4 regions of the Exiguobacterium sp. PHA03 genome follow, and region 3 is predicted to be linked to each of the others. Evidence: riboswitches for the same ligand, from Rfam matches in the RefSeq annotation. Region 3 holds a riboswitch; each other region holds the start of a gene.

Region 1 (7,645 bases), on a different contig from region 3:
CACCTCTCAAAGGATAAACGAGCCTGCTGGATCTCGGACGCAGTCAGTCGACCGATGATTTCCGGTCCGCCATAGCCGTACGGGGTAATGAGATCTGAATAAGGCGTATCAAAAATACGACGCTTCAAAAAAGGATAAAACAGTGTTCCTGCATGACCTTCATAAAGAAATAATACCGCTTGCTCAGACGGTCTAGCGTTGAGCGTGACGTATTGGTGACTATAGAAGATATCAAGAGGCTGTTTCTGTACGTGTGTCGTCCAAGTTGCGGCATCTGTGATGAATTGACACCTTTCCATCCGTGCACCTCCAGTCAAAAAGAAGCAACGTTCATATGACCTTTCTTTTCAAGTTCTTGATTAGAAAGTACCCGTTTCTTTGCCGAAATATTCCATATTATTAAATGTTTGTTTTATAATTTTCGAACGAATGATGTAACAAAAGACAGCTGATCTATTGTCCGCTGTCTCACAAGATAAAGCTCATGATGTGGTTTTAGGAATAGCACGAAGGAAGACAACTCCTGCTAACAGGATCAATCCAATTAAGGTCAAGAAAACTGCTGACATACCTGATAAATCGTAGATCAAACCTCCAACTGTCGGACTGATCATCCGTCCTGCTGAAGCAGCGATATTAACGTATCCTTGGAATTCTCCTTCTTTTCCGATTGGCGCAAGTCGCGCCGCCATTGCAGGAACCGCTGGCCAGATGAACATCTCACCGATTGTCAGAATGATCATCGCCACGAGGAACATCTTGAAGCCGCCTGCAAACGGAACAATCAGATAAGAGAGAAGAAAGATCCCTGTCCCGGTCATCAGTTGGCGTTTCAAATCATCTCCAAACCAACGAAGAATTGGTGTTAATAAAGGTTGTGCGAACACGATAAGCGCTCCATTGATTGTCCAAAGAATCGAGTACTCGGAAATCGTGACACCGAGCGATTTCGTATGGACAGCAAAGGTCCCTTGCCATTGCACATAAACGAACCAAAGTAAGGCATAACCGATCGAAACGAGCAACATCGTCCGTGCGGATCCGCGCGAAAGTGGTGTGCGTGTCGTTTCGATCTCGTCATGTGCCGCATGCATCCGCGCTGGCGCCTGAATCCAGGACAAACCGACAAACAAAATGATGGCAAAGACGATATAGAGAACGAGATTGGCGATGAAGATGTACTGAATCGAAAAAGCAGCAATTTGACCACTAACAGCTGTCCCGAGGGCTACACCGACGTTTTGCGCGACATAGATCGCATTAAAGGCGCGGCGTCCGCCTTCCGGCCAGATGACGCCCGTCATTGCGTAGATCGTTGGGAAAACCATCCCACCGACGAATCCAATCAATCCAAGCATCGCGACGTATCCAATATACGTCTGATGAAATAGCAACAAGCCGACGGAAGACAGGACAAGTCCGATGACACTGATGACAAGCGTCTTCTTTCCGCCGAGTCGGTCAAACGCTTTTCCGCCTAAGTAGTTCCCAACGATTGCTAAGGCTGAGTTGACGAATAACGCCATTCCGGCTTTTGTCATCGACTCCCCTAAATATTCATGAATATATAATGTATTGAACGGCCATAAAAAAGAGGATCCCGTCGTATTGATGGCCATCGCAAGGACGAGGATCCAGACCGCTTTTGGTAATTTTGGCATACCTTTGGTCCTCCTATTTCATTCTCAACCTTGCCACTTTACGCAATCCCTCCCCCGCCTGTCAAGCCACTTCACTTTTCGTCAATGACTCAAAAGATGGTATAATGCAGGAGGAATCATACATACGATGATCATGTATAAAGAGAAAAACAGCCCATAGGAACAGGAGTCTATGCCATGTCACTTGCCCGTGTACTACCTTATACGAAACAATTACTGGAGTCCGTCATCGAACCTGGTGACTGCGTCGTCGATATGACTGCCGGAAATGGACATGATACGCAGTTCTTAGCAGAATGCGTCGGTCCAGAAGGTAGAGTCCTTGCGTTCGACGTCCAAGCTCAAGCCATCGAGGAATCGACACGACGTCTCGACGAAGCCGGAATGTTAGAACGTGTCGATCTTTATCACGAAAGTCACATCCATGTTGGTGCGCGTCTTTCGGACGAACGACGGCCTGTTCGTACCGGCGTCTTCAATCTCGGATACTTGCCTGGAAGTGATAAATCGATCACGACGACAGGTGAAGAGACGCTTGAAGCACTCGACGCTCTCCTCCCGGTACTTGCACCTGGTGGTCTTGTCGTCCTTGTCGTCTATCACGGTCATCTTGAAGGAAAACGGGAACGCGATGCTGTCCTAGATTACGTCACAGCCCTTGATCAGCAAGGTTATGCCGTTCTTCAGTACCGCTTCTTGAATCAACAGAATCATCCACCGTTCATCATCGCGATCGAGAAAAAAGTGCGCTGACAGTAGAAATAAAGAAGTGATGGCTTCCGCTATGGAAACCATCACTTTTTTCATTCTTCAACTAATTTAAAAAACAACAATAATTTTTCCGCAAACCGTGTATTCAACCGTTCAAAGCTGAAATGCGGGAAACCGTGTAGACGTTGTAAGTAAATCTGATCGCCACCCATTTTCCGACATACTTCGAGTGTCAGTTTAACGTCTGCGAACTGATCGTCTGGTGCATAAAAACAAGCCAAGTTTACACGAGGCAGTTTTTTTCGTTCCTCGTCATGTACGACGATCTCTTCTTCGATTTCCCGGTACTGCGCATACGTCAGTTCACCGATGCGAACGGTATCTTCCGTACTTTGACCAAACGGCAACGTACCGAGTGGCGCATCGGGACGGAAACGATCAAACGCACTCGCGAAGACTTGTTTGACACCTCCGAGTTGTTTCGACGGATGCCAATCAAACAATGGTGAAACGAACGCAAGACTTGCGACTGGTAGTTCATATTCTTGCAACAGACGATTGACGACGAGTGCCCCCATGCTACAGGCGATGATATGAATCGGTAGCTTTCGTTTTCCTGCTTCGCGTAATGCTTCTTTTAACAGTTGACCGTGCTCTTCAAACGAAATGCGACGTGGTGCGTCGACGAGTAGCACTTCATACTCTCTTTCGAGTACTCGAATCAAAGCTTCACTCGGACGGGCACGCAGTTGTAACGGATAGACTAATACGATGATTCCTGTTGGTTGTTCAACCACAAACTCACCTCTTCACTTCATACTTCCTTTTCACGATACCTTATTTCAAACGCAAACGAAACCGTCCCGAGACGGATTTCACGAGGCAACATGGCGAAGACGAACGACTGATTCCGCTTGCCCAAACACTTCTTCCGTCATCTCACTAAGTTCTTCAAAACCAAATGAGGTCAGGAATTGACGCGCTTTATAGTTACGTGCTTCCACGTAGACTTCGAGTGGGACGGCTCCTTGTCGTTCGAGTTCACGAATCAGACGTCTTCCGATTCCGTTTTGCTGATATTCCGGCAAGACGTAAAGCCGAATGATCTCCCATGTTCCTTCGACATCAACAGCATGAATGAAACCGACGATTTCCTCGTCGATGATTCCGACATAAAAATACTCTCCCCGTGCTTCTTCCGCCGTCCGGATCGCACGAACGACTTCTTCTTGCGGATACGCCTCCTGCACGAAATGCGCTTTCGAACGTTCGGAATAGATTTCTTCATAAGTATCCAACCAAGATGTGATAGCAATGTCATGAATACGTCCTGCATCAGCTGGAATAGCTTCGCGTATTTCCATAATCGGAACCCCCCTTTATACTCATACAAATCGACTCATGTACTTTTACCCTTTTCTAGAAAAAACATTCGTTTCCTGCAAAGTTCCGCGGAAACAAAAAAGCCCGAAAACCCACGTAGGATTTCCGGACTTTTTGATTATGCGAAACGTTTTGCTTGTTCTTCAAGAACTGCTGCTTTATCTGTTTGCTCCCATGGAAGCTCAACATCTGTACGACCGAAGTGACCGTATGCAGCTGTTTGACGATAGATCGGACGACGGAGATCAAGCATGTTGATGATTCCAGCCGGACGAAGATCGAAGTTTTCAGCAACCAATTCGACGAGTTGTGCTTCAGGAAGTTTTCCTGTGCCGAATGTATCAACTGCGATTGATACAGGGTGCGCGACACCGATTGCGTACGCAAGTTGAACTTCTGCTTTGTCTGCAAGACCTGCAGCAACGAGGTTCTTCGCGACGTAACGTGCTGCGTATGCAGCTGAACGGTCGACTTTTGTTGGATCTTTACCTGAGAATGCTCCACCGCCGTGGCGTGCGTATCCACCATACGTATCAACGATGATCTTACGACCAGTCAATCCAGCATCTCCTTGTGGTCCGCCAATGACGAAACGACCAGTTGGGTTGATGAAGAATTTCGTTGCTGCGTCGATGTATTCAGCCGGGATGACCGGTGTGATGACGTGTTCTTTCAAATCAGCTTGGATTTGCTCAAGCGTAACTTCTTCCGCATGTTGTGTCGAGATGACGATCGTATCGACACGAACCGGCTCGTTGTTCTCGTTGTATTCGACCGTGACTTGTGTTTTTCCGTCCGGACGAAGGTAGTCGAGTTGACCGTTTTTACGCACTTCTGCCAAACGGCGTGCGAGACGGTGCGAAAGCGAAATTGGAAGTGGCATGAGTTCTGGTGTTTCTTTCGTTGCGTAACCGAACATAAGACCTTGGTCTCCTGCACCGATTGCATCGATTTCTGCATCAGACATGCTACCTTCACGTGCTTCAAGCGCTTGGTCGACACCAAGAGCGATATCTGCTGATTGCTCATCGATCGATGTCAATACAGCACATGTATCCGCATCGAAACCGTATTTCGCGCGTGTGTAGCCGATTTCACGAATCGTTTCACGAACGACTTTTGGAATGTCGACGTAAGTGGATGTCGTGATCTCACCTGCAACGAGAACGAGACCTGTTGTAACAGAAGTTTCTGCCGCAACACGTGCATTTGGATCCGCTGCAAGAATCGCATCGAGGATTGAATCCGAAATTTGGTCACAGATTTTATCTGGATGACCTTCAGTGACTGACTCCGACGTGAATAGTCGGCGATTAAGGTTTGTCATGTATGACCCTCCCAAAAAAGAATTTGACGGTGTACTCATTTCCCCTAGTTGAGTGGGACGGTAAAATGAAAAAAACCTTTCCAAGTCCAAAAAATGGTCAGGGAAAGGTTGTGCGTTCTTCCTTTACCCTCTTATCGTTCGAAGTGTTTACTTCGCTTCAGGAGAGCACCTTTTCCCTCATTAATATATGAATTAATGTAGGACGGTTGCCGGGTTTCTTCGGGCCTTGTTCCCTCCACCTGCTCAGAATAAGAGTATCCGTTACGAATTACATGATATAAAGTTGTACCTACTCTGTCAAGCAAGGTTTCAAATTCTAGTCGAAACTTTTTAAAAGAGATGTTAAACTATTAATGCTGAAAGCGTTTCCAGATAAATAGAAATCAGCACTAGAAAATGATTGCGCTCCCTTTAGTATGTCATATATAATGAATGTGTCATACTAAATGCAGTGAGCCAAAACCAACGTAGGGGAAAGGTGGGGTCAGGATGCCGATGACGGTCCTGAATATCGAAGAACTACTCAAGAAAGAGCATGTGTTCAAACAACTATCTGTTGCTGAACTTGTCGAACATGCGATTCGAAACGAAGAAGGTGTCCTTGCTGAGAACGGCGCACTATCTGTAGAAACGGGGAAATTTACAGGTCGTTCACCAAAAGATAAGTTCATCGTCCGTGATTCTTCCTGCGAGTCTCACATTGATTGGGGTCATGTTAACCAACCGATGGATGGAGACAAATTTGAACAATTGTTACAAAAGGTTCTTCGTTACATGAACGAAGCCGATCAGCTCTACTACACAGAAGCTGCTGCTGGGGCAGATACGCACTTCACCCTTCCGGTTCGTGTGCTCACACAATACGCTTGGCATAACCTGTTTGCCAAACAACTCTTTTTACGCGAGTATCCTGAAGTGGCTGCCTTCGAACCGTTCACGGTCGTCTACGCGCCACATTTCAAAGCAGATCCTACCGTTGACGGAACGAATTCCGAGACATTCATCGCCATGTCGTTTGAACACCGGATCGTCTTGATCGGTGGAACCGAATATGCGGGCGAAATCAAAAAATCGATTTTTTCCGTCATGAACTACCTCTTACCACAAGAAAATGTCCTTTCGATGCACTGTTCAGCAAACGTCGGACACGAAGGCGACGTCGCCTTGTTCTTCGGTCTATCCGGTACTGGTAAGACCACCCTGTCAGCAGACGATAGCCGTCAATTGATCGGTGACGATGAGCATGGTTGGTCGCATGACGGCGTCTTCAACATTGAAGGTGGATGTTATGCGAAGACGGTCAATCTGTCACGCGAAAAAGAACCGCAAATTTTTGATGCGATCCGTTTCGGAACTGTCCTTGAAAACGTCATGCTCGATGAATCTCGTCATCCTGATTACGATGACACATCGTTGACAGAAAATACACGTGCTGCTTATCCGATCACAGCGATCGATAACATCGCTGTTCCATCACGGGCTGGTCATCCGAAGACGATTGTCTTCTTGACGGCTGATGCGTATGGCGTCTTGCCTCCGATCAGTAAATTGACGAAAGAACAAGCAATGTATCATTTCCTATCAGGTTATACATCAAAACTTGCTGGAACAGAGCGTGGTATCACGGAACCGGAAGCAACGTTCTCGACATGCTTCGGTTCACCATTTCTTCCACTGATACCTGAAAAGTATGCGACGATGCTCGGAGAACTGATTGATCGTCACGGTGTGACCGTTTATCTCGTCAACACAGGCTGGACAGGCGGTGCTTACGGGACAGGTAGTCGAATGAAGCTATCGTATACACGGACGATGGTCAACGCTGCCGTCAACGGAACACTTGCAGCGATTCCAACAGAAGAGCACCCAATCTTCGGACTTCATATGCCACTTGAAGTTCCTGGTGTTCCAAGTGAATTACTCAATCCGGTACGCGTCTGGTCAAATCCTGACGAATACAACACACAAGCGCGTTCGCTTGCTGAGAAATTCCAACATAATTTCCTTCGTTTCGAAAGTGCGACGGATGCGATCAAGTCAGCAGGTCCATGTCTATAAAAAAAAGAGCCTCAGGGCTCTTTTTTTTATAGAATGGCATCTGTCTCTTCTTGAAGATGCATCTCTTTTTGCATAAGCCACTCCTGACTTTCCGTAAGTAACGCATATGCTCGCGGAAGTGATACACCTAACCGTTGACTGAGCAATTCGAACTGTTCGAAATCACCGCGATCTGCGCTGATCGCAAGCACTAGACAATCCCGGAACGGATGGTCTTTTCCTTGGAGGACAATCTTCAAGGAATCCTCGATTGGCAATTGATCGATGATGTCGTCAATATCAACGGACAATAACGCATCGATATGCGATAACAAGCCGATCATATAGGCACTCTCTTGTTGCAGCGTCCTTGTTTCTGTTGCAAACAACTCACAGAGCTTTGCGCAATGTAAGGAAGAACGCAGCAACTCATTCGACCATTCATAAGGACTTGCGAGCTTCATTTCACGTAATACAATCAACGAAATCCAGCTTTTAAGTTGAGCGAAGCCAAGTAGTGAGATCG
Region 2 (7,645 bases), on a different contig from region 3:
ACACCATCTGCTGCGACGATTCAGGAACTTCATCAAAAGAGTGGAGAGCCACTGAAGAAATTCTTCAATACGAGCGGTCAATCGTATCGTTCGCAAGGCATCAAGGACAAACTTCCAGAGCTATCAGAAGACGAGCAATACAAGTTACTCGCAAGTGACGGCATGTTGTTGAAGCGTCCGATCGTCACAGACGGGAAAGACGTCACGATCGGCTTCAAGGAAGAAATGTATCAAGGAAAATGGTATTAAGTTCAGAGTCGATTTTGGTATACTGAACACGTTAGTCCAAATTAGTCCACAGGGGGAATCGGAAATGAGTCAAGTAAAAGACAACTTACGCTATTCGGAAGAACATGAATGGGTCGAAGTATCAGGAAACAAAGCGCGCATCGGAATCACGGATTTCGCGCAACACGAACTCGGGGATATCGTCTTCGTCGAATTGCCTGAAGTCGGGGATACGATCTCAGCAAACGAGCCATTCGGTTCAGTCGAGTCGGTCAAGACAGTCTCGGAATTATATGCACCGATTTCTGGTAAAGTCGTTGCCATCAACGAAAACCTTTCGGATTCCCCAGAACTCGTTAACGAGTCACCATTCGAAGGTGCTTGGATGGTCGACATCGAAATCGAAGATGCTTCACAAGTCGAAGCATTGATGGACGCTGCAGCGTACAAATCGATGATCAACGAGTAATACTTAACGAAAAGAGAGTGAACGAGGCGCTTGCGTTTCGTCCGCTCTCTTTTTTTTGTATACTGACGACAGATACCACGAAGAAAGGAGCGACCGTCATGCAAGAGGTCACGACCGTCCCAGAAAACGGGCTATTGTATGTCTATGCACCGATGTGCGGGACATGCGCCATTGCGGAACGCATGCTCGATATCGTCGAAGCGACGGAATCAGGTCAATCGATTCAAAAGGCGAACGGGAATTTCATTCCAGATTTCTTAGAAGAAGCCCGTGTCATGAGTGTTCCTGCGTTGTTGCGAATTGAAGGAAATCAAGTCGTAGAGCGACTTTATGCCTTCCAGTCCGTCCAAAACGTCTTTGCTTTCTGTCAAGAACGGTAAGAAAAGTCCAACTGGATTTTTCTTTTTGTTAAATTGTCGGAATATTTACAATAATCCGTTGACAACGCCGAAATATGAATGGTATATTCATAACAACTTCTAGAAATGCATTATAGGAAGTCTAGCAGAGGTGATCGTTCAATACGCTTCAAGTCTTGAACCCTTTCTCCCATCCTAAGCCCGTGTATTGTTTCCCCTTAAGTCGTCCCCCAAAGACGAAGCGGTGCAATAGATAGGTGGTGGATCGAAAGGACTGATCAAGAAGTGAACGTAAGCTGGCGATCATGTCGAACAGGCGCCGTCCTCCACGCGGAAGAGCGAACAATTCCGAATGGAGCTGGGTTTTCCTTCGTAGCATTTCTAACCACATTATTCGTGTTGTCGGTTCGCCGGCAACGCCTTTTTTTTGTTTTCTGGAAGTTTTTCGAGCCGGTCGCTTGCCAGGATGGAATCTCCTTGCTACAATGCGAATAAGGAAAATTACTTTAATTCATATCCGATTACTCGGAATTAACTGGTGAGATGGAGGACGACAAGGCATGACAGTACGTTTTATGGATGTTTTCACAGAATGGGCATCAACGTATGACGAGACAGTAACCGGACATGATCCGGAGTATAAAGAGGTTTTTCGTCGATACGATGAGATTTTGGATACAGTAGCGGATAAAGCGCAGTCGCCGGTCATTGAATTCGGAGCAGGCACAGGGAACCTGACACAACGTCTTCTGGCACGTCACGACGCCGTACTCGCCGTCGAACCAAGTCCGGAGATGCGGGCAATCCTGACGGAAAAGATTCCGTCACTTGATGTACAAGACGGTCACTTCCTCTCGTTCGAGGCGAAGGAAGCACGCAGTTTTGTTTCGACGTATGCGTTTCATCATCTAACAGATGAGGAAAAGGGAGAAGCAATCGAACTGATGGCATCACATTTACCGGCAGACGGAAAAATCGTCTACGCGGATACGATGTTCGTCTCAGAAGAGGCACGCCTGCAAACGATCCGTGAAGCACGTGCTCAAGGGTTTGATGCGTTAGCGGAAGATCTCGAACGCGAGTTCTACCCGTTGATTCCAGTCATGGAAGAATTGTTTACATCACGGGGATTCACTGTTAAATTTATACAATACAATCACTTCGTCTGGCTCGTAGAAGCCGAGAAAATGGGGGAATAAATCATGGCACTTCAAAAAATGAACGTCGAAAGCTTTAACCTGGATCATACGAAAGTCAAAGCACCTTATATCCGCGTCGCGGGTTATAAAGAAGGTAAAGTCGACCAAGTCGTCAAATACGATATCCGTTTCACGCAACCAAACGTTGAGCAAATGCCGATGCGTGCGATGCACACACTCGAGCACTTACTTGCTGAAAACATCCGTAACTACTCGGATGATGTCATCGATGTCTCGCCGATGGGATGCCAAACAGGTTTCTACATGGCGATGATGAACTTCGACTCGGTCGAAAAAATGAGCGAACTCGTTGAGAAGACGTTGAAAGACGTCCTCACAGCAGAAGAGATTCCAGCGCAAAACGAAGTCCAATGTGGATTTGCGAGCGCACATGACCTCAAAGGAGCGAAGCACTATGCCGAGAAAATGCTTGCCGGTCGTGATGAATGGGACATCGTCTTCGGATGATCGCGAACAACGTCCGCGACCTCGTCGGAAACACACCACTCTACGAGATCACTTCATTCGATTTGCCTGCTGGTACGCGCATTTTGGCGAAGCTCGAATGGATGAACCCTGGGGGCAGCGTCAAAGACCGCCTTGGCATTCAACTCGTTGATGCAGCAATCGAAAACGGACATGTGACACCAGGCGGTACGATCATCGAGCCGACAGCCGGGAATACCGGCATCGGCTTGGCGCTCGCCGCTAAAAAATATGATCTTCAAGTCATCTGTGTCGTTCCGGAAAAATTCAGTCAGGAAAAACAGACGTTGATGCGGGCACTCGGCGCAACCGTCGTCAACACGCCGACTGAACTCGATATGCAAGGGGCCATCGACCGGGCAAAAGAACTCGGTCAGGAAATTCCGAATAGTTACGTTCCGTTACAATTCGAAAACGAAGAGAACCCAGTCACGTATCAGCGGACACTCGGTCCTGAGCTGATGGCGGACTTGCCGCATATCGACTGGTTCGTTGCCGGTTGTGGTTCAGGTGGTACGTTCGCCGGAACAGCGGACTTCTTAAAACAACGTCTCGGTACAAAAGCAGCAATCGTTGAACCGGAAGGCTCCGTCTTGAACGGTGGTCCAGCCGGTCCGCATAAGACAGAAGGTATCGGTACAGCGAAATGGCCAAGCCTCGTGCCACGTGAACTCGTTGATGAGATTCATACGATTTCTGACCGTGATGCATTTGACGCGGTTCATACACTCGCTGCTCGCGAAGGATTACTCGTCGGTAGCTCAGCAGGGGCAGCGCTCGTTGCTGCGCTTGATATCGCGAAGCGTCACCCCGGCAGTACGATCGTCACCGTCTTCGCAGACAGTGCCGAACGCTATTTAAGCCAACAAATCTTTGAAAAGGTGGACGAAACTCATGCGTAAGAAGACAGCATTGATTCATGGAGGAACAGGTGTCGACCGGGCAACAGGAGCCGTCACACCTCCGATCTATCAAACAAGCACATACAAGCAAGATAAAATCGGTCAACTCAAAGACGGATACGAATATTCACGGACAGCGAATCCAACACGGACGAGCATCGAACGATTGATTGCGGATCTTGAAGGTGGCGCACGTGGTTTTGCCTTCGGTTCTGGGATGGCAGCGATTCATGCCGTCTTCCACTTGCTTGAGTCTGGCGACCACATCGTCATGACAGATGATGTCTACGGTGGTACGTTCCGCTTGATGCAACGCGTCTTACCGAAGTTCAACATTCAAGTGACATTCGTCGATACGACGGACCTTGCAGCAACGGAAGCAGCGATCCAAGACAACACGAAGATCGTCTACGTCGAAACACCGACGAACCCGTTGTTGAAAGTAACGGACATCGCAGCGATCGCAACGATCGCCAAACGTCACGATCTTAAACTCGTCGTCGACAACACGTTCGCGACACCATATCATCAACAACCACTCGCGCTCGGTGCAGACATCGTCTTGCACAGTGCGACGAAATACATCGGCGGACACTCGGACGTCGTCGCTGGACTTGTCGTCGTCAAAGATGATGCGCTCGGCGAAGAGATGCACTTCATCCAAAACTCGACAGGCGGCGTGCTTGGACCGCAAGACAGCTTCTTGCTCGTCCGTGGTCTTCGTACACTCGGTATCCGGATGGATGCGATCGAAGAGACAGCACATGATCTCGTTGCGTTCTTGCAAGCGCAAGACATCGTCTCGAACATCTTCTACCCAGGACTTGCATCGCATCCTGGTCACGACATCCAAGCGAAACAAGCGACTGGATTTGGTGGGATGATCAGCTTTGATGTCGGTTCAGCAGCGAACGCAGAAAAACTCGTCGAGGCGACACATTTCTTCACACTTGCTGAGAGTCTTGGTGCCGTCGAGAGCCTGATTTCCGTTCCGGCACGGATGACGCACGCGTCGATCCCAGCAGAACGTCGGGCAGAACTCGGCATCACGGACGGTCTCGTTCGGATTTCAGTTGGACTTGAGGATGCGGAAGATTTGAAAGAAGACTTAACACGTGCTTTCACGTTCCTCGAAAAAGTTTCTGAAAAAACTGTTTGACAACAAAAATAACCCCTGCTAATATTCAGAATATATTCTACAAACTTAATACCGAAACTCTTATCGAGAGTGGTGGAGGGACTGGCCCGATGAAACCCGGCAACCGCGGATCTAATCCGAAGTGGTGCTAATTCCAGCAGACAAAAGTCTGGGAGATGAGAGCAAATGGTTTTGTGTACTGAAAAGTGCGCGCGTTTGCTCTAAAACGCGCGCACTTTTTTTATTTTAGGAGGGACAGTTGTGATTCGTTTACAAGACGTAGGAAAGATTTATCGCTCAAAGCGCGGAGCGGTCGAAGCCGTCGCGAATGTCGATCTGACAATCGAGCGCGGTGAAATTTTTGGAATAATCGGTTATTCCGGAGCAGGGAAATCGACCTTGATCCGATTGTTGAATATGCTCGAAGCACCAACGAGTGGTTCGATTCAAATCGATGGTGTCGAAATGACATCACTGAAACCAAAAGAATTACGAGGCGTCCGCAAGAATGTCTCGATGGTCTTCCAGCACTTCAACTTACTCTGGTCACGGACTGTTGAAGAAAACATCATGTTCCCACTCGAACTCGGTGGCTTCCCGAAGGCTCGCCGTAAGGAACGAGTTGCGGAACTGATTCAACTCGTTGGTTTGGATGGACGTGAAAAAGCCTATCCGTCGCAATTATCGGGTGGTCAAAAGCAACGTGTCGGTATCGCTCGGGCACTCGCATCGAACCCGGACGTTCTCTTATGTGACGAGGCAACGAGTGCACTCGATCCGAAGACGACGGACTCGATTCTTGAGTTACTCGTCGACATCAATGAAAAATTGAAACTGACGATTGTCTTGATCACACACGAGATGCACGTCATTCAAAAAATCTGTCACCGGGTCGCCGTCATGGAGGCCGGTAAAATCGTCGAACAAGGACCGGTCGCAGAAGTCTTCCGTCATCCGAAGCAAGCGATGACGAAGGAATTCGTCAAACAATTGACGTCGCCATCGGAAAACGAGTTGACGTTCGCGAAACTCCGCGAACGCTACCCAACCGGAAAAATCGTTCAGTTGACGTTCGTCGGATCGACGGCGGAAAGTCCGATCCTCGCGGAAGTCATGAAGGATTCACCCGTCCTGTTCAATATCATCGGCGGAAACGTCGGTCAATCACAGGAAGGGGCGCTCGGTACACTGTTCATTCAGTTAATCGGGGAAACAGAAGCAACACAAGCGGTCATCACGAAGCTTCAAGCCAGTGATGTTGAAGTGGAGGTGGATCACCGATGATTTCATTCTTTGACAACCTAGACTGGGACATGGTGTGGGAAGCGACAGGCAGTACGATCTATATGACGGCAGTCGCTGGTCTTTCGACATTCGTTCTCGGTTTGATCATTGGTTTATTATTGTTTGCGACAAATGAAGAATTGTTGTTCAAAAATCGGGCGTTTTATTCGATCTTGAGCTTGATCGTTAACGTCTTCCGTTCGATTCCGTTCATCATCTTACTGATCTTATTGATTCCATTTACGAAAGCAGTCGTCGGTTCGTTCCTCGGACCAACAGCAGCATTACCGGCACTGATTTTAGGAGCCGCACCGTTCTACGGTCGGATGGTTGAACTCGCACTTCGCGAAGTCGATAAAGGTGTCATCGAGGCAGCTGAATCGATGGGCGCGACGAAGTTCCAAATCATCTACAAAGTCTTAATCCCAGAAGCATTGCCTGCTATCGTTTCTGGTATCACGGTTACACTCGTTGCACTTGTCGGTTACACGGCAATGGCCGGAGTAGTCGGCGGAGGTGGACTCGGGGACATGGCCTTCATCGAAGGATTCCAGCGTTCTCAAAACGATGTCATCGTCATTGCGACCCTCTTAATCTTAGCAATCGTCTTCGTCATCCAAATCATTGGGGACTTACTGATCCGAGCAATCGATAAACGTTAATTCAAATTTTATTCATATTGGAGGAATCATTCATGAAAGTTTGGAAAAAATTCGTAGGTACTGCCGCTGTATCCGTTTTAGCAATCAGTCTTGCTGCTTGTGGCGAAAAATCATCAGGAAGCGACGACAAGACACTCGTCATCGGTGCTTCGAACGTACCGCACGCTCAGATCCTCGAACACGTCAAAAAGGAATATGAAGCAAAAGGCTACAAGCTTGAAATCAAGAAGTTCCAAGATTACGTGCTTCCGAACAAAGCGCTCGCTGAAAAAGAACTCGACGCGAACTACTTCCAGCACGTACCGTATCTCGAGCAACAAGAGAAAGAAAACAAATCGTATAAGTTTGCGAACGCAGGTGGCGTCCACGTTGAGCCACTCGGTATCTATTCGAAGAAATACAAGTCACTTGATAAGTTACCAAACGGTGCAACGATCTTAACGAGCTCAAACGTCGCGGAACGCGGTCGTGTCTTGACGTTCCTTCAAAACGAAGGATTAATCAAACTCAAAGACGGTAAAACGACAGACGCGCAACTCGGTGACATCGCGGAGAACCCGAAGAAACTCAAGTTCAAGACGAACATCGAAGCATCGCTTCTTCCGCAAGCTTACAAGAACAATGAAGGCGACGCCGTCCTCATCAACACGAACTATGCGATCGATAACGGTTTGAACCCGTTGAAAGACGCGATCGCGTCAGAAGATGAGTCTTCACCATACGTCAACATCATCGTCACACGTGACGGCGATGAGAAAGACAAACGTGTCACAGCACTTCTTGACGTGCTGCACGAGAAGAAAAACCAAGATTGGATTCTCGACAAGTACAAAGGTGCGGTCGTTCCAGTCAGCAAATAAGTTCACCGAAGCCGGCATCCTTCCTATATAATGGAAGGATGCTTTTCATTTGTCTGAA
Region 3 (7,645 bases):
ATAACGTGTTTAATTTGATGACGCAACTTATTTGCTTTTAACATAAAAAGAGATATCATTCACGCGGAATGATATCGAGTCAGGCGACTTAGCTAATTTGGCGTTTAGACGCTGGAATTCCTTTTGCATCGATCGCTGCAATGATCCGACGGAAATAGAACAACCAAAATTGTAGGAATGGTCCGATTAAGAAAATCGAGAGGATTGTACCGAAGAAAACAGGACCACCGAGCAACCAGCCAATGCCGCATGCCGTGACCTCCATGATCGTCCGCATCAGACGAATCGACGTTCCAAATCGCTCTGCAAGTGTCAGCGTCAACCCATCGCGTGGACCGGCTCCATATCCGACAGCAACATAAAGACCTGCCCCCATGCCGATGATGAAGATGCCGAAAATCAACCAGATCGTATTCAACCAGATCGACTCAAAAGAGGGTAAGAGATGAGAATTAAGGACAAGATTCATGAAGACACCGACGAAAATCGCGTTGACGAGTGTTCCAATTTGTGGTGTGACGCGGTCTAATGTGTACTTAACGAACACGAGTAATAGACCAACGAGCAAAATAATCGTTCCGACGGACAGTGGTGTTTTCTTTTGGAGACCAAGATGCAATACATCCCACGTCGAGACACCGAGTTCAGCAGTGATCATCATCGATGAGCCGAGAGCGAGTAAAAATAAACCGAGTAGGAAGAGTCCCCACTTTAACGTAGCGCGTAATAACCAGGAAGCACGATGACGCGTCATGTCTAACACCTCATTTCTTAAAAATAATTGATTCGTTAACTGTATCATGAGGAAAGTAGAAGAAGAAAGACGAAATTTTCCGTTTTTTCCATCTTAAGAAGGAGGGGAAGGTCGAAAGAGAAACGTATACTGAAGAAAAAAGGAGATGACAGGATGAAAGCGATCCGACACCTGATTCGTTTTACATACATAGAAGCCGTCTGTTGCGTCTTTCCCGTCATGATTTTCGCAGCGCTTGCTCTTTCACGTTATCTTCCTGCTGAACCGATCGCTCGATACGATCTCCTGTTGCTATGGTGTCTTCTCGTCCAAATCGTCTTACTTGTCACGCGTTATGAAACGCTGGAAGAGTTCAAACTGATCTTACTCTTTCACGTGATTGGTCTAGCACTTGAACTGTTCAAAGTGAACGTTGGGTCTTGGAGTTATCCGGAACAGGCTCTAACGAAAGTGGCTGGTGTTCCCTTGTATGCAGGATTCATGTATGCAAGTGTCGCAAGTTATGTCTGTCAAGCGTTCCGAAGATTTCATTTACGCTTCACAGCATTCCCACCACCTTGGCTTGCGATCAGCGTAGGCAGTCTCGTCTATCTCAACTTCTTCACCCACCACTGGATCTTCGATGCACGCTGGCTATTGATGGTCCTCGTCGTCCTTGTCTTCTATAAGTCATGGGTTCATTTTACGATCGAGCAGACGATCTACCGGATGCCGCTCGTCCTGTCTTTTTTACTGATCGCGTTCTTTATTTGGATCGCTGAGAATATCGTGACGTTCTTTAAAGGGTGGGTCTATCCGCATCAGGAAAGAGGATGGGAAGTCGTTGATCTCGGAAAATTGTCTTCTTGGTTCCTGCTTGTGATCATCACGGTCCTGATCGTCATCGTCGCGAAATACAAGCAACGGGATCCGGCTGTGGAGATATATCAGCATACATAGACGAAAAACATGACATTTCGTTTGCGATGAAGCGCTTCGATGTTCAACGCTCGTTCTAACATGTGGACGACAACTTGAGCGTGCTTGGCTCAACCAGCAACGAGACGGGAAATTATTGAAAAAAGAGTGAAACATTAGAAGTTTTAAGCCGTAGAGTAAGGTGAGAACTTATTTTTCAAGGAGGACCTTACTCATGTCATCTCAATTAAAGAAAGCAGCGAAGGAGTCGCTCAGCGGTCGTTGGGGATTTGCAGTCCTAGCTTTTCTGCTGTTTAGTATTATTCAGGGTGTTCCTAATTTATTTGGATCGGATATCGATGAGCCGTCTAGTAGTATAGATCTCGTTGTATCATTGGTGTCGATTTTATTGATTCCAGTAGGAGTCGGTTGGACATGGATTGCCATGTCGATTGCTCGTGGCGAAGAAACGAAAGTGACGGATTTGTTTGAGCCATATGGTATGTTCCTGAAAGTGGTGGGGCTGGCCATTGTTCAATTCATCTTTATCGCGCTCTGGACGTTACTCTTAATCATCCCTGGTATCATCAAGTCATTCTCTTACTTGTTGACGTACTACATCCTTCGGGATGAGCCGTCAATCGGTATTCTCGAGGCAATCACGCGTTCACGTCAACTCATGGATGGTCATAAAATGGAAGCATTTTTACTCTTCCTATCATTCATTGGTTGGGCGTTGCTTGTCATCGTTACGCTTGGTCTTGCTGTCCTATGGGTCGGACCATACTTCAGTGTCACGCTTGCCAAATTCTACGATCGTATTCGTGGGGAGCAGGCGCCAGAGCAGACATCAGATTTCGTCGCACCATACTAATTCCGAATCCCGACACTACGTCGGGATTTTTCTTTAGGGGTAAATCCGATAGGAAAAGACGGTTTAATGGTTGCTTTAGTTCAATGAATTCTGTACGATGAATGCAACACATCTTATCTAGAGAAGTCGAGGGACTGGCCCGAAGACACTTCAGCAACCCCGCTATGGCGGAAGGTGCTACTTCCAGGAAGGAATACCTTCTGAAGATAAGAGCGGACAGGACAAGATACCGTCGCTCTTTTCGAACTTCGAAAAGAGCGTTTTTTTATGATAAGGGGGACGATGGAGTGGAGTATGGTTTTTGGTTACCGATTTTTGGGGGATGGTTACGTAACGTCGAGGATGAACAGATGCCAGCGACATTCGATTATGCGAAACAAGTCGCACAAACAGCTGAACGCATCGGCTTCTCGACGACGTTAATTGCGGAATTGAACTTGAACGATATCAAAGGCATCAAGGAACCGAGTCTTGAGGCATGGACAACGGCAGCGGCGATTGCTGCAACAACAGAACGTCTTGAAATCATGACAGCGGTTCGTCCCGGGTTCCATAATCCGGCGACGACGGCGAAGATGGCGGCAAACATCGATCAGTTGAGTGGAGGACGATTTACGCTCAATGTCGTCTCGGCCTGGTGGGCAGAAGAAGCAAAACAATACAACGGTATTTTTACTGCACACGATGAACGCTATGCCCGAACGGAAGAGTTCGTCACGGTCATGAAAGGACTATGGGCAGATGCGTCACCGTACAGCTTCTCCGGCAATCACTATACGATCGAACAGGCAGAACTCCATCCGAAACCCGTCCAGCGTCCGGGAATTAAGCTCTACGCTGGTGGAGAGAGTGAAGCCGGAAAACGGACGATCGTCGAACATTGTGATGCCTACGTCATGCATGGAGGCACTGTTGAAGAAGTAGCTCATAAAATCAATGACATGAAAATACGCCGGGAAGCGACGGGACACGCACCGCTTGAGAGCTTCGGTCTTGCTGCCTACATCATTTGCCGGGATACGGAAGAAGAAGCGCTTCTTGAGTGGCAACGCATCACGGACGTCAAGGAAGACAGCGCCGGTTATGCCGGTTATCAAGATTTCATCAGTAAATCGCAACTCGAACAACAGGTCGAGCGAAATGATTATTCCGTCTCGAACCGTGGTCTGCGACCGAACTTGATCGGAACACCAGAACAGATTGCCGAACGGATTCTAGCGTTCGAAGCCGTTGGTGTCACGTTGCTCTTGTTACAATTCTCACCACAACTCGAAGAAATGGAACGCTTTGCCCGTGACGTAATGCCACTGGTCGAAGCGAAACGAAAGGTAGGTCAACAATCATGACAAAAATTCATATTCTCCACGAAAACCAAGAATGGACGGATCATCTCATCAAACGTCTCGACGAACTCAAGTTGCCGTACGAGCAGTGGCACTTGAATGAAGGAATCGTACCGTTAGATGAACTGCCGCCAGAAGGTGTCTTTTACAGTCGTATGAGTGCGTCTTCGCATACGCGGGGGCATCGTTATGCGCCAGAGTTGACGGAAGGGGTCCTCGCTTGGTTAGAAGAGCATGACCGGACTGTCTTTAACGGAACGCGTGCGCTCCGTCTTGAAGTCAGCAAAGTCAATCAATACACGGCATTGCGTAAGGCTGGGATTCGTGTACCAAAGACAACAGCTGCTGTCGGACGTGATCAAATCGTACAAGCAGCAAAAGAAATCGGTGTTTCGTCATTCATCACGAAACATAACCGTGCCGGGAAAGGTCTCGGCGTCCAGTTATTCCATTCGATTGAAGCACTTGAAGCTTATCTCGATGGTTCGACATTCGACGAACCAGTCGATGGCATCACGTTGATTCAAGAGTACATCCAAGCACCAGAACCGTACATCACGCGGTGTGAGTTCGTGGGTGGAAAATTCGTCTATGCGGTCCGAGTCGATACGTCGGAAGGATTCGAACTTTGCCCAGCTGATGCGTGTGTGATTGATGACTTGTTTTGCCCAGTTGGTGAAGAAGCGCCGCAAACACCGATGAAGTTCCAAATCGTTGAAGGCTTCGATGATCCAATCATTGAAAAGTACGAAGCGTTCCTCCAAGCGAACCAGATCGCGGTCGCAGGTATCGAGTTCATTAAGGATGCGTCAGGTACGATCTATACGTATGATGTCAATACGAATACGAACTATAATTCCGATGCCGAAGCTGCTGCAGGACGCTACGGCATGCTTGAACTGGCGAAGTTCCTCGGAGCTGCTCTTGAAACAAGCACAGTAAAATAAGAATCTGCTCCCGCCCTGTCACCGGACGTTACAAGACCGGATGACAGGGTATTTGTATAGAAAGGGGGCGGATCTATGATTACGTGGAGAGAAGAACGACAGCTCGATATCCCGATTGAGGAAGCATGGCACTTGTTTGATCACACGCGGCTGCAACGTCTGATTCCGAACGTCGTCCAGCATGAGGTGATTGAACGAAAACCGGGTGTCGTCGGTTCGACGTATCGTCAAACGTACATGCAGGGCAACCGACTCGAAACCTACATCGTGACCGATTTAGCCTATACGAATGAGCCGGACTTTAAACAAAATACGATTGGATTCACGTTAGCTAAAATATTTAAGATTGAGATGACGTTTACGCTCAAACCACTTGGACACGCTCGTTGTCTGTTGATTTATACAGGAAAAAATGAAGGGGCAAACTTCGTTGGGAAAAGTCTCTTGTCACTCGGTGGCGAACGAGAAAACGAGAAAATTGTTCAGGCCTTGTTGCAACGTGTCGAAGAAGAGGCAGCGAAACAAAAGAAGAACAATGCATGAAAAAACGGATTCCCGCGCCTGAGAATCCGTTTTTTCATATCTTATCGATTCGTATACGATTTGTGACCACTCGGTAAAACGGATAGGCAGTCGACACCTTGATAACGTTCTCGTTTTCTATCGCTGGATCGAGCGATTTTGGATTATCAAAAAGCTTAGTTACCGACTACTATTTTTAAGTATAAATACGGTTATTAAATTTTCATTTAATCCAAAGATTATATCGTTACGATAGTCGACGCAAACGAGAAATCTGTGAATCATCTTGAAGCTCCTTTAATGGTCAAAACCGAACAGCTCGTAATTCTTGTTGATCAAGCGATAGTTCAGGATCGATCCCGAGTCGAGGTTCAGGACTATCTAAGACACGGCGAACGAGAAAACATGTCTCTGTTCCTTGATCCATTGAAATCTCGTAAAGTTTCCGTTCGACCGTGACGTGAAGATGCGTTTCTTCTAACACTTCTCGCACGACGGCATGCTCTTTAGTTTCACCGTTCTCGACACCTCCGCCGGGTAACGTCCAAAATGTCCGGGAAGGGGTATGTAACTCGACCATTAGAATCTGTTGCTCTTCAATCAACGCAGCGCATACGCGATGTCGCATATCGCATTCCTCCTTCAACGTGTTCAAAAAAGAGACCGAAACGACAGTTCCGGTCTCTTTTAAAATCATTGTGCGTATAACGCTGTTAATTGCTGTTGGATCGTATCGTTGTTCAAATACTCATCGTATGTCGTTTCTTTATCGACGATACCGTTTGGTGTCAACTCGATGATGCGGTTCGCGATCGTTTCGACGAACTGGTGGTCATGCGAGCTGAAGAGCATTGCGCCTTTATAAGCGATCAAACCATCGTTGAGTGCCGTGATCGATTCGAGATCCAAGTGGTTCGTTGGATCGTCGAGTACAAGGACGTTAGCACCACTGAGCATCGCTTTTGAAAGCATACAACGGACTTTTTCGCCCCCGGATAAGACAGATGCTTTTTTCATGACTTCTTCTCCTGAGAAGAGCATCCGACCGAGGAATCCACGGAGGAACGTATCGCTCTCATCTGCCGGTGAATACTGACGGAGCCAATCGAGGATCGTCTTATCCGAGCCTTCGAAGAATTCCGAGTTATCTTTCGGCAAGTATGATTGGGAAGTCGTGACGCCCCATTTGAATGTACCGCTGTCCGGTTCCATCTCACCCATAAGGATTTTGAATAGTGTCGTGATCGCGATATCGCTCTGGCTGATGAACGCGACTTTATCCGTCTTGTTCAACGAGAAGCGGACATTATCAAGGACTTTGACGCCATCGATCGTCTTCGAGAGACCATCGACCATCAAGAGATCATTTCCGATTTCGCGTTCTGGCGTAAAGCCAACGAACGGATAACGACGTGATGATGGACGAATGTCGTCGAGTGTGATTTTATCAAGCAATTTCTTCCGTGACGTCGCTTGTTTCGCTTTCGAAGCGTTTGAGCTGAAACGTGCGATGAAGGCTTGAAGTTCTTTAATCTTCTCTTCTTTTTTCTTGTTTTGGTCACTTGCCATACGCGAAGCAAGCTGACTTGATTCATACCAGAAATCATAGTTTCCGATATACAGTTGGATCTTACCGTAATCAAGATCCGCCATGTGCGTACAGACGTTGTTCAAGAAGTGACGGTCGTGGGAAATGACGATGACCGTGTTTTCGAATCCGATCAAGAATTCTTCAAGCCATTTGACAGCTTTCAGGTCGAGTCCGTTTGTCGGCTCATCGAGTAAAAGAATGTCAGGTTTACCGAACAATGCTTGGGCAAGCAAGACTTTAACTTTTTCAGATCCTGTCAGCTCAGCCATCGTTTTCGAGTGAAGGTCTTCCTTGATGCCAAGTCCTTGTAGAAGCATCGCTGCTTCCGACTCCGCTTCCCAACCGTTCATTTCAGCGAATTCACCTTCGAGTTCAGCAGCACGCATGCCGTCCTCATCTGAAAAATCTTCTTTCATATAAATCGCATCTTTTTCTTTCATGACTTCATAGAGACGTTTGTGTCCCATCATGACTGTTTCGATGACTTGGAATTCTTCGTATTCGTAATGGTTCTGGCGAAGGACGCCTAAGCGTTCGCCTGGTGTGATGATGACATCGCCTTGTTGTGCTTCAATGTCACCAGCGAGAATTTTCAAGAACGTTGATTTACCGGCACCGTTCGCACCGATCAGACCGTAACAGTTACCTGGCGTGAACTTGATGTTAACGTCTTCGAATAATTTTCGGTCCGCAAAGCGAAGACCGACGTTTTGTACT
Region 4 (7,645 bases), on a different contig from region 3:
CTCCTTTAAAAGGCGGTATTCCGAAAAACATCAAAACACGTCCAGATCGATTGCTCGAAAGTGGTCAACAAGTCGGTAGCCTCAGCGTCATCGCCTCGCCAGGTCATACACCTGGTTCGATTTCTCTTTGGCATGAAGGTAGTCGGATGCTGATCGCCGGAGATGCCTTTCAGACACAAGGGGGACTCGCTGTCTCCGGTGACGTCCGTTGGCAATTTCCGTTCCCAGCACTTGCGACATGGGATCCGGACGTTGCTCTTCGCTCCGCCGATCAATTAACGGAACTGTCTCCAGATATTCTTGCCGTCGGACATGGTCCCCTCATCCTTGGACCAAGTTACGAGATGCGCCAAGCCGTCGATCGATTCACGCACGTCTTACAGACGAAAAAATCGTCACCTTTCAAATAACACACGAAAAAACATCCGCGACGCGTTCCTGACACGTCGCGGATGTTTTTTCGTCCAGCAGTTCAATTCTGTTCTGTAACAGTATATCGATATACACGTGCTTCATAAGGACGTAGTTCATCCGAGATATCTGGATAGTTCGACACAAGCAACTTATCTTGTGATAAAACGAAGGCAGTTTGCATCGGTTCGTCATGCACGTTGAGAACGATCCGCCACACTTCTCCCTCTAGTTCCCGCTCATAGATGTAGAGATACGGATCATGAAGAGCTAAGTCGCGATACGTACCATAGACCATGATTGGATGATCCTTTCGCATCTGAATCAATGCTCGGTAGAAGGCAAGTACGGATGATGGATCGGCTTCTGCTTGCGCGACGTTGATGTCCGTGTAATTCGGATTGACCGCTAACCACGGTTTCCCACTCGTAAAGCCTGCCGCGTACGTACCGTCCCACTGCATCGGCGTGCGGGAGTTATCGCGTGCGAGTAACTGCATTGACGAGAGTACGACCTCCGGATCCTCGCCGCCAGCGACGCGCTCTTCATATCGATTGCGAAAGGCGACGTCTTGATAGAGCGACGGATCCGAGAAGCGAATCCCCGTCATCCCAATCTCTTCTCCTTGATACACGTATGGAATGCCAGGTAATGTATGCAACATCAAACCGAGTAGTTTCGCACTCTCGACTCGGTATCGTTCACTGCCGAAGCGGGTCACTTGTCGCGTATGATCGTGGTTGTTGAGAAACTGTGAATTGACGCCTAACGGATACAAGACGTCATACCATCGTTTCTGAATTTCCTTGAAACGTAAAAGATCCATCGCCTCCATGTCGTCCGCGATTTCGAAGTGAAACAGCGTCCGAAGTTCTTCACGTTCTTCACTGACATATAACAGACCGTCTTCCGGACCAACGAACGGAATCTCACCGACCGTGAACAAGTCTTTCCCGGCAAGGACGTTCGCATGCATTTCCTGAAGGAAGTCGTGCACACCTGGTTGATTCCCGAGATACGATAGATTAAACGGATTGACGACATCCTCAAGCGAACGTTTTTTGATCAAGTTGATGACGTCCATCCGGAAACCGTCAATCCCTTGAGCGATCCACCAGTTCATCATGTCGTAGATCGCTTGCCGGACAGCCGGTTGTTCCCAGTTTAAGTCCGGTTGCTCTTTCGCAAAAGAATGGAAATAATATTGTTCGCGCTCTTCACTCCACGTCCACGGGCTCGGCGCAAAGTACGACCGCCAATTGTTCGGGGGAGTCTCTTTCGTTCCATCTTTCCAGATGTACCAATCATCCTTGTCGTGGATTCGGTCCCGCGACTGACGGAACCAGTCATGCTGGTCACTCGTATGATTGACGACCAAATCAAGAATTATCTTTAAGCCGCGTGCGTGAGCCGCTGTGATCAACTCTTGTAGATCGCCCATCGTCCCCGCCTTGTCCATGATCGTGTAATAATCGGCAATATCATAGCCATTATCGATGTCTGGAGAACGGTAACATGGATTTAACCAGACGATATCGACACCAAGCGATGCGATGTAATCTAGCTTGTCGATGACACCTCGCAAATCACCGATGCCGTCCCCATTCGAATCCTTAAAACTGCGCCAATAGACTTGATAGACGACTGCTTCTTTCCAGCTAGCTCGCTTCATCTCCTCACTCCTCTCCCTACTCTCTATTCCCGCTCCACATATCTGTACCTGTTTATTGGACGATTTTTTTGAATTTCAAAAAAGTTCTTTTCTTTTGACTGAATATTCGTTATCCTTGACGACAATACTACGAAGGAGGCACACATCCATGAAACATTTCGCTCCATCTATCGCCATCGATCGGCTTCCTGCTCCCGTTTTCGCTGAACTTGCGAACCGAATCGGTGCTGTGAAAGCTGCCGGACATGATGTCATCACCCTTGGTCAAGGAACACCCGATCAAACGACGCCCGTACATATTCTCGACGCCTTGAAACAGGCGATCGATGAGCCAACAAACCTTCAATATCCACCATTTCGTGGACATGATTTTTTAAAGCAAGCCGTCGCGAGCTTTTATGCGAACGAATTCGGCGTCACGATCGATCCGGCAACCGAGGTCGCAATTCTTCTCGGTAGTAAAGCCGGAATCGTCGCCTTACCACAAACGATCGTCAATCCTGGAGAAGGTGTCATCGTCCCGGATCCGGGGTACCCGGATTACCTGTCTGGAGCAGCACTTGCTGGTGCTTACCCGATTACGCTTCCATTGCTTGAGAAAAATAACTTCCTGCCGGATTACGATTTACTTGATACGACAGATGTCGAGCGCGCCCGGATGTTGTTCCTCAATTACCCGAGTAATCCGACAGGTGCGACAGCGACAGCAGAAGCCTTCGAACAGACAGTTGCCTTCGCGGATGCCCATGATATTTGTGTCGTCCATGATTTAGCCTACGGTGGCATCAGCTTTGATGGTCCCACACGAAGCTTCTTGCAGACGGAAGGGGCGAAAGATGTCGGAATCGAGTTGTTCTCACTCTCGAAACGCTTCAACATGTCTGGCTTCCGAATCGCTTTCGCGATCGGAAATCCGTCCGTCATCTCAAGCATCGAGACGTATCAGGAACATCTCTACGTCAGTGCCTTCACACCGATCCAACATGCAGCGACCGTTGCCCTGACGAGTGACCAAACATGTGTCCGTGAGTTAAGTAGCTTATATGAAACACGACGCGATGCATTGTTTACGAAACTCGATGCAATCGGCTGGAGTGGACCACGACCGGGCGGTTCCTTCTTCGTCTGGCTCCCCGTGCCGGAAGGATACACGTCCCAAAGCTTCACGGATCATCTGCTTGACGAAGCACACGTCGCCGTGACCCCTGGATCATTCTTTGGTGAATACGGCGAAGGATACGTGCGGATCAGCTTAATTGCTGACGTCGAACGGCTAGAGGAGGCCGTCGACCGAATCGGAACGCTCAACCTGTTCCGGACACCTGTTGCGGAATAATTCTGAAAAAACATTTGACAGATGGGAATCATTTCCGTTAAAGTAAATCCCAACAGCATAACTACTTATCGAGAGCGACCGAGGGATTAGGCCCAACGACGTCCGGCAACCACCTATCAGGAACGGTGCCACATCCTACAGAATGGATTCATTCTGAGAGATAAGTTACGAAATCTTACACTTTCGTCGCTTTTTTCTGGTTGCTCTGCTACTAGGAAAAAGCGACTTTTTTTTGTACAAGGAGATGAGCAAATGATTGAATTCAAACAGATTACGAAACGGTTCGTCCGAGACCGGACCCCGATTTTCGCATTACGGGATGTCGATTTGACGATTCAAAAAGGAGAAATCTTTGGGATCATCGGCGAATCCGGTGCCGGTAAGAGTACGTTACTTCGTCTGATCAACGGTCTCGAGCATCCGACACAAGGAACGGTCAAGGTCGACGGTGTCTCGCTCGGTGGGATGTCAAAAGCAGATTTGCGTCAACTTCGTTTGCGGACAGGAATGATCTTTCAGCATTTCCAATTGATCCAGTCGCGTAATGTCGCAGATAACATTGCTTTCGCACTGAAGGCTGCCGGCGTCAAACGAGCAGATTTTCCAGAACGGATCCGTGAACTCGTCTCACTCGTCGGACTCGAAGGATTCGAAACGAACTTCCCGAGTCAGTTGAGCGGCGGACAAAAACAGCGCGTTGGGATTGCCCGGGCACTCGCGAATGATCCAACCGTCTTGTTATGTGACGAAGCGACCTCTGCCCTTGATCCGGTCACGACGCTGCAGATTTTAGATTTGTTGAAAGATTTGAATGAACGACTCGGATTGACGATTGTCCTCATCACGCATGAGATCGATGTCGTCAAACAGATTTGCCATCGTGTCGCGGTCATGTCGCAAGGGGAAGTCGTCGAAGTCGCCTCTACATACGATTTGTTCAGTCAAGCCAAACATCCGGTGACACAACATTACGTCGACACGGCACTCCAGATCGAGCTACCGGAACGCATCTTGCAAGCGACACCGGGAAAGATCATCCGCCTGCAGTTCACGGGCGAGAAGACCGGTGAAAGTACGTTATCGGAAGCCATCCGTCGATACGATATCTCGGTCAGCATCCTGCACGGAAAAGTCGATTACATCCAAGACGTCGCTTTTGGTGTCTTAATCGTCAGCTTGACGGGATCCTCCGATCAAATCGCACCTGCCCTCGACTGGCTTGCGGCGGAACTTCATACACTCGAGGTGATTCAGGATGTGGCTTGATCGTATACAAACGATGTTACCCGAGTTGTTGAAGGCACTTGGTGAGACGGCGTGGATGGTTGGCATTTCGCTTGCCTTCGCATTGGTCGTCGGGATTCCACTCGGGATTCTCCTGTTCGTCACCGACCGCGGTTTATTCTTTCAAAACATTGCCATCCGACGTGTCCTTGACTTCGTCGTCAACATCGTCCGGTCCTTGCCGTTCATCATCTTGCTTGTTGCCCTCATTCCATTAACGAAATTCTTGCTTGATAATACGATTGGTCCGACAGCAGCATCCGTCAGCCTCAGTGTCGCAGCGATTCCGTTTCTCGCACGACTCGTCGAAACATCACTGCGTGAGATTCCACCTGGTTTGATCGAAGCAGCGGAAGCGTGCGGAGCGAAACCATTACGGATCATCGTCAGTATCCTTTTACCAGAAGCACTCCCTGGCATCATTCAGGGCATCACGCTAACGACGATCAGTTTGATCGGCTTCTCGGCGATGGCTGGGATCGTCGGCGGCGGAGGTGTCGGTGACCTCGCGATCCGCTTCGGCTATTATCGCTATGATAATCTCATCATGATCGTGACGATCGTCGTCCTCATCGTCATCGTCCAGAGCATTCAAGCACTCGGCAATCAACTAGCGCGAAAAACAGACAAGCGCTAATCATACATATAAAGGGAGAGTTGAATCATGAAAAAACGATATGCCTTTTTAGCGACAGCCTTACTCGGTGCAGGAATCCTCGCAGGATGCGGAGACAGCAGCGCTGATGAAAAAGACAAGACGATCAAGATTGGGGCGACAAGCGGTCCTTATAGCGACATGGTCAAACAAGCGATTCAACCGCAACTCGAAAAGAAAGGCTATAAAGTCGAAATCGTCGAATTCAGCGATTATATCCAACCAAACATCGCACTCGGTAGTGGCAATATCGATGCTAACTTATTCCAACACTCGATTTACCTGAAGACGTTCTCTAAAGAAAAGAAGCTCGACCTTAAAGGGCTCATCACTGTCCCGACGGCACCGATGGGACTGTATAGTAAAACGGCGAAGACACTTGACGACGTCAAGACAGGCGCTGAAGTCGCGACACCGAACGATCCAACGAACCAGGCACGCGCGCTGAACCTCTTGGCAGAACAAGGCTGGATCGAACTGAAGCCAGATGTCGATCCACTGACCGTCTCAGAGAAAGATATCGTCAAAAATCCGAAGAAACTCGTCATCAAGCCGCTTGAAGCAGCGCAACTGCCACGTGCCATCGAAAGCGTTGATGTCTCAGCAGTTCCAGGGAACTTCGCGCTTGCTGCGAAATTCGATTTACTCGATGCGTTAGCACTTGAGACGATGGACGAGCAATACCGGAACCTCATTGCTGTCCAAACGAAAGATGCAGACTCACAAGTCGCAAAAGACCTGAAGACAGCTGTCGAATCCGATGCATTCAACACAGTCATCGAAAAATCATTCAAAGGTTTCAGCAAACCAAATTGGGCAAACTGATTTTAAAAACGACCGGAATTCAAAAGAGATCATCTCTCATTGAATTTCGGTCGTTTTGTGTTAGAACCGATACCACATGAGTTCTTCATCATGATAGGTACCATCGATTTTCAACGCCCGCGGTTCAATCGCGTACGATTCGAAGCCAAGCGACCGATACAAGGCTTTAGCGGCTTCATTCGTCCGAACGACCGAGAGATGAACCTGCTCGATCCAAGGACGTTCCTCTAATGCCCGTAATGCCTCTTGTACCAATTGCTGTCCGACCTGCTGTTTTCTGATGCTTGGAGTGACGTACATCGCAAATAAATTGGCTCGATGTCGCATCTTGTCCAGCTCGGAGCAGACAACGGTGACGACCCCAACGAGTTGCGCTTCATGAAAGGCACCGAACGTCGCTGCCTGTTCGCTCTGAAATCGCGTAGCATACTGGTCGACCGGTCGATCTTTTTCCGCTTCATAATCGGAGCCGAACGCTTCCGGGTGATTCTGTAATGCTTCTAATCGCAATGCTTTATAGAGTACTGCATCTTCTGGATTCAATCGACGGATTTCCAATCGCCCCACCTCCTGCCTTTAGTTTAAAACAAACAATCTCATGAAAAAGAGAACGACATCGTGAAATGTCATCCTCTTTTTTACATACTTAAGGTGTTCGGAAATTAATCGTGAAGTACGGTGCGTTGTCTCGGAATGCCACACCGACATCGGCTTGCTTGTACTCTTTTTTCAAAATATTTTCTCGGTGTCCTTGTGAATTCATTAGACCCCAATGCGCGGCAAAGACGTTCGGATACCCCATCGAGAGGTTTTCACCAGCATAGCTGAACGTGATTCCTCCGCGTTTCATCCGGTCGAACGGATCACGACCTTGTGGATCTGTATGCGAGAAGAAATTATGTTTCGCCATGTTTTCGCTGTGACCACGGGTGACCGGCTTCAATGCTGTGTACGGTGCTAACGGATTCAACTTATAATCAGCGCGTTCCCAGTTCATCAAGCGAAGCATCAGTTTCTCATCCGTCGTCCGTAGCGCATTTGACGATGTACCGTAGAAGCCTTTTTTCTTCGCTTCGACGTCTTTTGGAATCGCAAGTGTCGCTTTGACTTTATTGCCGTCATGTTGATCGAAGAAGTACGTCACATAGTTGCCTTTCTTCTCATAAACGGCGGCATGGTCCAGATTCAGCATGTAGTTTGTGTTGCCTTTACGATAGGATTTCACTGCAGTCCAACCCTTTTTCTTCAAAGAGGATTCCGTATCCTTATTCAATACTGCACCTTGTGTCGTCACACCGTTTTTGAAACGATATTTTCCGTAGTCCTTACCATCCTTCGTTAAGGCGACGAATTCTTCCGTTGAAGTCCGTCTGACTTCCCAGTCATATCCGGGATACTCACTGCTATATCGATCAATCAGCTTGCCGCCACTTTTCGGGTAATCGGCTTCTGCCTGTTCCAT

What was found. Region 3 has a riboswitch for S-adenosylmethionine ahead of Q7C19_RS13010 (LLM class flavin-dependent oxidoreductase). Riboswitches for the same ligand answer to the same signal wherever they lie in the genome.
Region 1: another riboswitch for S-adenosylmethionine. It lies ahead of metK (methionine adenosyltransferase); the one in region 3 lies ahead of Q7C19_RS13010 (LLM class flavin-dependent oxidoreductase).
Region 2: another riboswitch for S-adenosylmethionine. It lies ahead of Q7C19_RS08940 (methionine ABC transporter ATP-binding protein); the one in region 3 lies ahead of Q7C19_RS13010 (LLM class flavin-dependent oxidoreductase).
Region 4: another riboswitch for S-adenosylmethionine. It lies ahead of Q7C19_RS09910 (methionine ABC transporter ATP-binding protein); the one in region 3 lies ahead of Q7C19_RS13010 (LLM class flavin-dependent oxidoreductase).

The regions. Positions count from the first base shown of each region.
Region 1 is NZ_JAUTYQ010000001.1:1,640,746-1,648,390, forward strand. Features, by position in the region: gene Q7C19_RS08630 (peptidoglycan bridge formation glycyltransferase FemA/FemB family protein) at 1-299, opposite strand, end outside; gene Q7C19_RS08635 (MDR family MFS transporter) at 483-1,661, opposite strand; gene mnmM (tRNA 5-(aminomethyl)-2-thiouridylate-methyltransferase MnmM) at 1,818-2,414, shown strand; gene Q7C19_RS08645 (serine aminopeptidase domain-containing protein) at 2,465-3,169, opposite strand; gene Q7C19_RS08650 (GNAT family N-acetyltransferase) at 3,248-3,736, opposite strand; gene metK (methionine adenosyltransferase) at 3,874-5,082, opposite strand; SAM riboswitch class I at 5,211-5,337, opposite strand; gene pckA (phosphoenolpyruvate carboxykinase (ATP)) at 5,572-7,140, shown strand; gene Q7C19_RS08665 (EAL and HDOD domain-containing protein) at 7,167-7,645, opposite strand, start outside.
Region 2 is NZ_JAUTYQ010000001.1:1,698,587-1,706,231, reverse strand. Features, by position in the region: gene Q7C19_RS08975 (arsenate reductase family protein) at 1-249, shown strand, start outside; gene gcvH (glycine cleavage system protein GcvH) at 314-697, shown strand; gene Q7C19_RS08965 (thioredoxin family protein) at 796-1,077, shown strand; gene Q7C19_RS08960 (class I SAM-dependent methyltransferase) at 1,617-2,255, shown strand; gene Q7C19_RS08955 (S-ribosylhomocysteine lyase) at 2,259-2,723, shown strand; gene Q7C19_RS08950 (PLP-dependent cysteine synthase family protein) at 2,720-3,643, shown strand; gene Q7C19_RS08945 (bifunctional cystathionine gamma-lyase/homocysteine desulfhydrase) at 3,636-4,802, shown strand; SAM riboswitch class I at 4,860-4,964, shown strand; gene Q7C19_RS08940 (methionine ABC transporter ATP-binding protein) at 5,043-6,065, shown strand; gene Q7C19_RS08935 (methionine ABC transporter permease) at 6,062-6,727, shown strand; gene Q7C19_RS08930 (MetQ/NlpA family ABC transporter substrate-binding protein) at 6,760-7,587, shown strand.
Region 3 is NZ_JAUTYQ010000003.1:91,878-99,522, forward strand. Features, by position in the region: gene Q7C19_RS12995 (YczE/YyaS/YitT family protein) at 89-754, opposite strand; gene Q7C19_RS13000 (DUF817 domain-containing protein) at 908-1,693, shown strand; gene Q7C19_RS13005 (DUF975 family protein) at 1,887-2,525, shown strand; SAM riboswitch class I at 2,636-2,738, shown strand; gene Q7C19_RS13010 (LLM class flavin-dependent oxidoreductase) at 2,813-3,871, shown strand; gene Q7C19_RS13015 (ATP-grasp domain-containing protein) at 3,868-4,815, shown strand; gene Q7C19_RS13020 (SRPBCC family protein) at 4,891-5,358, shown strand; gene Q7C19_RS13025 (NUDIX domain-containing protein) at 5,642-5,965, opposite strand; gene Q7C19_RS13030 (ABC-F family ATP-binding cassette domain-containing protein) at 6,031-7,645, opposite strand, start outside.
Region 4 is NZ_JAUTYQ010000001.1:1,889,247-1,896,891, forward strand. Features, by position in the region: gene Q7C19_RS09895 (MBL fold metallo-hydrolase) at 1-410, shown strand, start outside; gene Q7C19_RS09900 (alpha-glucosidase) at 473-2,083, opposite strand; gene Q7C19_RS09905 (aminotransferase class I/II-fold pyridoxal phosphate-dependent enzyme) at 2,232-3,419, shown strand; SAM riboswitch class I at 3,482-3,586, shown strand; gene Q7C19_RS09910 (methionine ABC transporter ATP-binding protein) at 3,672-4,685, shown strand; gene Q7C19_RS09915 (methionine ABC transporter permease) at 4,675-5,340, shown strand; gene Q7C19_RS09920 (MetQ/NlpA family ABC transporter substrate-binding protein) at 5,368-6,183, shown strand; gene Q7C19_RS09925 (GNAT family N-acetyltransferase) at 6,244-6,741, opposite strand; gene Q7C19_RS09930 (CAP domain-containing protein) at 6,830-7,645, opposite strand, start outside.